2 regions of the Peribacillus sp. TH27 genome follow, and region 1 is predicted to be linked to the other one. Evidence: riboswitches for the same ligand, from Rfam matches in the RefSeq annotation. Region 1 holds a riboswitch; the other holds the start of a gene.
The links. A riboswitch is a leader RNA that binds a small molecule or an ion and turns the genes downstream of it on or off. The one in region 1 is predicted to bind cobalamin.

Region 1 (3,420 bases):
CAGTTCCCATAGAGAATTCTTTTGCATCAAGAGTAATTAGCTGGGCAATTGTTTTGTCGCTCAGGTCAGCGCCTGCTTTTAACATTTCTAAGCCATATGTTTCAGCATTTACTCCGGCAATCTCCGCTAATTCCATTGCTGCTGCAACATCTTGCTCTGTGCAGGTTGGAGATTTGAACAATAAAGAATCGGAAATGATGGCAGATAGCATTAGACCTGCGATTGCTTTAGGCACTTCAATACCGTTTTCTTTATAGATTTTATTTAAAATAGTTGCCGTGCAACCAACTGGTTCTGCGCGGTAATATAAAGGATCACTTGTTTCAAAGTTAGCGATACGGTGGTGGTCGATAACTTCTAAAACACGGACTTGGTCAATGTCTTCTGCACTTTGCTGGCGTTCGTTGTGATCGACTAAAATCACACCATCCGCTTCCCCTGCCACTTTTTCTACAAGACGAGGAGCTTCGAATTTGAATTGGTCTAATGCATATTGAGTTTCACCATTCACTTCACCAAGACGAACAGGTTCAGCATTGATACCTAGTTGTTTTTTCAGATCCGCATAAGCGATAGCTGAACAAATTGTGTCTGTATCTGGGTTTTTATGTCCAAAAACTAATACTTTTTCCAAGATTATTTCTCCTTTTTAATAAATATTTTTCCGGGAACCCCCATCATTACAATAAGGGAGAGCCACCTTTACTATACACTTTATTTTAACATAAAATCTCTTACATTCAGCGTTTGAATTTCCCATTTTCCTATTAATTCTTTCACTCTTTTTCCCTCTCCCCTCACTTTGTCAATAGATAAGGATTGGTTTTTATCAAATATATTAGTTGAATTATCGTCTCATATGGATTACGATAATATAAGCAGAAATACTAGATATTGATATTAAAAACAACACACATAACTATATATAGAATTATTTGTAATCCAAGGTGCCAGTGATGGCTGAAAAGGGAATCCGGTGTAAACCCGGAACTGTCCCCGCAACTGTAAATGTGACGAAATGAGAAAACCACTGTATAGCTCTTTATACGGGAAGAACTCAAAGTAGGATGATCATGAGTCAGGAGACCTGCCTGGATTTTTCACGTTTCTTATTCTTCGGGGATTGAGATGATGAAACGATAGTATAACGGCTATTTTTTCATGGCTCTTTTATTCTATCGTTTGATCCGCTCAATTTATTGGGCGGATTTTTTTATTTAATGGAAGTTTACAAGGAGGATTATTCATGACTCAAACATATAACTCTACTATAGTGAAAAATGACACAGAAACAAGTTCTATCCAGCTTGAGATGTTATCCAAGGAATTCGAAGGCCGGCTAGATATGGAAAAGTTCAAAAAGCGTTTTACAAAATGGCTAGATCGTAAAAGTGACTCAACAGAAGAACAAACTTCAAAAAAACTGATCCAGCTTGCTCTCGAAAGTGTAGACATAGATGCTCCAGATTGGACGTTTGTTGCTGCGGCAGAACTTTTGAATACGATGTACAGGGATGCACAAGCGAATCGCGGTTATGAGGGCGTGAGCTACGGACCGTTCTATGAATTAATCGCAGGACTCTCTCAACAGCAAGAGGGGGAACGCTACCCGATTTATAAACCCGAACTACTCGACTCTTACTCCAAAGAAGAAATTGAAGAATTAGGCTTAGTGATCGATCCGGAAAAAGATAAACTATTTTCTTATATCGGTATCTACTTATTAAACGACCGCTACCTAGCCCGTCCGAAAAAAGACAAGGTCTACGAACTGCCTCAGGAGCGCTTCATGATCATCGCTATGGAAATTATGAGAATGGAAAAAACAGAACACCGCCTGCAACTTGTCAAAGAGGCATACTGGGCGATGTCCAATCTGTATATGACCGTCGCGACACCTACCCTATCAAACGCAGGAAAAACTCACGGTCAGTTAAGTTCATGCTTTATTGACGCGATTGAAGATTCTATTGATGGCATTTATCTATCCAACTACGATGCCGCTAAAGTATCTAAATTCGGCGGTGGTGTAGGACTTTATGTCGGTAAAATCCGCTCACTTGGTTCTGATATCCGTGGTTTTTCTGGAAACAGTTCAGGCACGACCCCTTGGATCCGTTTGTTTAACCAGACTGCTGTCAGCGTCGATCAATTGGGCCAGCGTAAAGGGGCAATCGCGATTTATTTGGATGCCTGGCATAAAGATATCATGAGTTTCCTTGACTTAAAGACACAAAACGGTGATGACCGGTTGAAAGCTCATGATATTTTTACAGGTGTATGTATTCCTGATCTGTTCATGGAAGCCGTACGCGATCGGAAAGAATGGTATCTTTTCGACCCACATACCGTAAAGCAAACCCTTGGATTCTCACTCGAAGATTTTTATGACGAGAAAAAAGGCGAAGGAAGCTTCAGAAATCATTACGCTCACGCTGTGGAGGCTGCGGAAAATGGCACACTTCCTAGCTATAGCTTTGAAAAAATCAACGCGATGGACATTATGAAGAGCATTATGATTTCTCAGCTAGAAGAAGGCGTACCGTATATGTTCTACCGTGATGAAGTGAACCGTAAGAATCCTAATAAACATAAAGGAATGATTTATTGTTCCAACCTTTGCACAGAGATTGCTCAAAACTTAAGCCCTTCAACGATCACGGATGAATACGAAACTGAAGATGGCGATGTAGTTGTAGTTCGTAAAAGCGGCGATTTCGTTGTATGTAACCTTTCTTCCATTAACCTGCCTCGCGCGGTAAGTAGCGATGTATTAGAAAGATTGATTCCGATTCAGATCCGCATGCTCGATAACGTCATTGATGTGAACAGTCTTCCGGTCAAGCAAGCATCCATCTCAAACAAGCGTTACCGGGCAATTGGCTTAGGAACATTTGGATGGCATCATTTACTTGCCACCCAGAATATATATTGGGAATCAGATGAGGCCGTTCAATATGCTGATACTTTATACGAAAAAATTGCTTACTTAACAATCAAAGCGTCTAATGAATTGGCTAAGGAAAAAGGAACGTACCCATATTTTGAAGGATCTGATTGGCATACAGGCCAATATTTCGAACTTCGTGACTATACCGATGAAAAATGGATAGATTTAAAAGAAAATGTGCAGCTACACGGTACCCGTAATGGATATTTAATGGCCATTGCACCTAATTCATCAACGGCTAAAATCGGTAACTCCACTGATGGAATCGATCCCTTATATGAAATTGAATTTTATGAAGAAAAGAAAAACTTCAAATTCAAAGTGACAGCACCCGGATTGACGCCTAATACGTATGAGTATTATAAAAAAACACGATTTAACTTGGACCAACTGGAAAGCATCAGACAAAATGCAGCCCGTCAGCGTCATATTGACCAAGCTATCAGCTTTAACCTGTATGTCCACAACAC
Region 2 (3,420 bases), 1.4 Mb from region 1:
AATAAGAGATTGGGATTTTTGCCCCGAAAATGATTAAAGCACTCATCACGGTAAAGGTGATGAGTGAGACGGTCGTATCCCTCACTGCTAAAGAAAACAACAAAAGGGAGAGGGCAAAAATCATTTTCTCTAAAGGATGTACATGCTTTAGCCGGTTGAAATAGGCGTATTTATCTATGAGTAACATGTTTTGCCTGTTCGTCCTTTTCTTGAACGGACTGTTTATTTTTTTGTCGCATAACGCCGATGAAGTATCCTATGAATCCGGCGCCAATCGCGGCTTGGAGAGCAAACAATAAGCTTTCGGTTTCTGCACCTGGCGGCTCCCAGATACTGTTGAACCAAGGCTTATATTCTGGTTGGATTTTAGTGATGGCTTCTTCCGCCACTCCATCAGCTCCACCAAATTCTGTTCCTTGTTGGGTGATTAACGGAATTATAGCAAGTATGACGACTAGAAAAAGCAACAATAAACTTTTTTTCATGCTAACGAGCCTCCTTAGATAACACTCGCAGTAATTTCAATTCGCCTAGATTGTATTTCTTCAAGAAATTCATGACAACGACTGTCAATAAACCTTCACTGATTGCTAAAGGTATTTGGGTAAGGGCAAAGATTCCTGAAAATTTAGTGAATGAGGCCATGAATCCACCTACCTCCGATGGGAAAGCTAAAGCAAGTTGTACAGAAGTTATCACATAGGTGCCCAAATCTCCGAAAGCTGCTGCTAAGAAAACAGCAAGAGAGAAGGACCAACCTAATTTAGTAGCGCCTTTGAATACAAAATAAGCAATGAACGGCCCGCAAACAGCCATGGAAAAGGCATTGGCTCCTAGCGTAGTTAGTCCTCCATGAGCTAGTAATACAGCTTGAAATAACAGAACAATAGAACCGACGACACTCATGGCCAGTGGCCCAAACAAGATTGAACCTAAACCGACGCCGGTAGGGTGTGAAGAGCTTCCTGTAACGGAAGGGATTTTTAGGGCTGATAAAATAAAAACGAATGCGCCAGACAGACCCAGCATCATTTTTGTTTCTGGGTTTTCCTTCACTTTAGACCTAATAGAACGGTAACCCAAGATTAAAAATGGAAGTGTCACAGCCCACCAGAATATCGCCCATTCGATCGGTAAGAAGCCCTCCATAATATGCATGGCCATTGCTTTCTTTGGTACGAAGAGTAGTAAAATGACAAAATAAAGTATTTTCCAATTGGCTTTTTTCATTTTTTCTCCTTTCAACGCTTTTATTTTTAATGATTAAAGCTGAGAAGAGAAGTGGCGGGCAACATAAAAAGCACTTCTCTCAAAAAGAAAGAAGTGCGTAATGAACAGTAAGTTTGCAGCATAATACAAATATTAGCTTAGCTGCCTGATCCGCACACCCATCCTCGTAGGTTGTAAACAGTTTCACGCTTCATGGCAGGTCTCCTGGCTCTGGATCATCATCCTCATACATCCTTCCCATCGCGTTTGACAGTGGATTATTCATTACGTATTAGGACTTCCCTTTACAGTGGCGGGACCGCGCCGGATTTACACCGACTTCCCTATTAAGCTAAATTCCGAGGAATCTAGCACCATAAAACTTATGTAATTTTTTGAAAATTCTCGTTTATTGTACCATAAAGCAATGATTCCATCTACACTCTATTCATATTTTTTTTGAGAAGGATAAAATCGCAGTGAGGATAGGCATGAAGCTGGATTTTCACCATTAAACTTTTCAAAACAGTCGGAATAAACTATTGAATTTTAAAAAAGTTGTTATATGATAGATAAAGTTAACTAGAAATATATTATTATAAAACCAAATATTTCAATTTAAAAGTGCTCTTGTATGAACACGCAAGGGATAATAGGGAAATCGGTGAGAATCCGATGCGACCCCCGCTACTGTAACGCTGATGAAATTGTCGATAACCACTGGCCTAGAGCTGGGAAGGGACAAAAGTAAATTGAAGCGTAAGCCAGGAAACCTGCTTTTAAAATTGTGTGATACTTTTCGGAGGGAAAGGTAGAAGGACTATGGGGATTTTGAGAGTTTCACTTTGCTTGCTGGAGGCTCCCTTTTCATATAGTTTTTTTAAAACCTTAACTCTAACAGTTAAGGTTTTTTATTTTGCCTTTTCTCAGATTTAGGAGGAAGAAGATGACAACTTGGAACTTAAAAGGCACAAATTCGCATCTTTTGATTTGTAACGGCAGCAGTTGCATGAAAAAAGGTGGCGAAGAAATAACGCAAGCAATTCGTGATGAAATTACTTCACAAGGTCTGAATCAAAAAATTCATACTACTAGAACTCGCTGTAACGGAAGGTGTAAGGATGCCTGCGTTGTGATTGCTTATCCTCAAGGGACATGGTATCGAGTGGATTCACCTGATTTTGGACGAGAGATTGTCAGTAATCTCGATGATGAGAAGTTCATTCCACAGATGATTTACCAATTTACTAATGGAGAAATGACTCCTAATCCAGATTTTCCAGCTCAAACAGGAATTTCAAAAGACAAGTTGTAAAAGGAGATGTCTAAATGAGTACAAACGGTAAATTATTTGTCGTTGGCTTTGGACCAGGGAATTTTGAACATATTACCAAACGTGCTGTAGAAGCCCTTCAAGAAAGTGACTTCATCATTGGTTACAAAACATATGTGGAACTCATACAGGGCCTTCTTACAGATCAAACGATTATAAGTACAGGTATGACTGAAGAAGTATCACGTGCACAAGAAGCAGTGAAACAGGCGGAGTTGGGAAAGAAAGTGGCTGTAATTTCGAGTGGTGATGCAGGGGTATACGGAATGGCAGGGCTGGTTTATGAAGTATTGATTGAAAAAGGCTGGAAAGAAGAAACGGGAGTAGCCATTGAAATCATTCCTGGTATTTCTGCCATCAATTCATGTGCGTCTTTACTTGGTGCACCTGTCATGCATGATTCCTGTACCATCAGCCTCAGTGACCACTTAACGCCTTGGGATCTGATTGCCAAAAGAGTGGAGGCTGCAGCAATGGCTGACTTTGTCATTGCACTTTATAATCCTCGAAGCGGTAGACGGACTAGGCAAATTGTTGAAACACAGAAAATTTTACTGCGTTACCGCTCACCCGAAACACCTGTCGGATTGGTGAAAAGTGCTTATCGCGATCGTCAGGATATTGTGATAACCAATTTGAAAGACATGTTAAATCACGATATAGGGATGCTAACAACCGTCATTATTGGAAATTCATCTACCTTTTTATATGATGACAAAATCATCACGCCACGTGGATATCAAAGAAAGTATACATTGAATTCGGAAAAGCAACCATTGAAGCCGCATCAACGCTTGCAAAAAGAAGCAGAACCTTGGGCATTAGATCAAGAAACAGGTTCTATGCAGGAAGCGTACACCGAGTCGACTGGCGGAGTT

Region 2: linked by a shared signal. The riboswitch ahead of JFU24_RS04015 ((2Fe-2S) ferredoxin domain-containing protein) and the one ahead of JFU24_RS10730 (ribonucleoside-diphosphate reductase subunit alpha) in region 1 are both predicted to bind cobalamin.

Annotation. Positions count from the first base shown of each region.
Region 1 is NZ_JAEKEV010000002.1:1,937,051-1,940,470, forward strand. It holds gene JFU24_RS10725 (manganese-dependent inorganic pyrophosphatase) at 1-634, opposite strand, end outside; cobalamin riboswitch at 929-1,109, shown strand; gene JFU24_RS10730 (ribonucleoside-diphosphate reductase subunit alpha) at 1,247-3,420, shown strand, end outside.
Region 2 is NZ_JAEKEV010000002.1:520,458-523,877, reverse strand. It holds gene cbiQ (cobalt ECF transporter T component CbiQ) at 1-187, opposite strand, end outside; gene JFU24_RS04025 (energy-coupling factor ABC transporter substrate-binding protein) at 171-485, opposite strand; gene JFU24_RS04020 (energy-coupling factor ABC transporter permease) at 487-1,230, opposite strand; cobalamin riboswitch at 1,408-1,603, opposite strand; cobalamin riboswitch at 1,815-2,004, shown strand; gene JFU24_RS04015 ((2Fe-2S) ferredoxin domain-containing protein) at 2,156-2,524, shown strand; gene cobJ (precorrin-3B C(17)-methyltransferase) at 2,539-3,420, shown strand, end outside.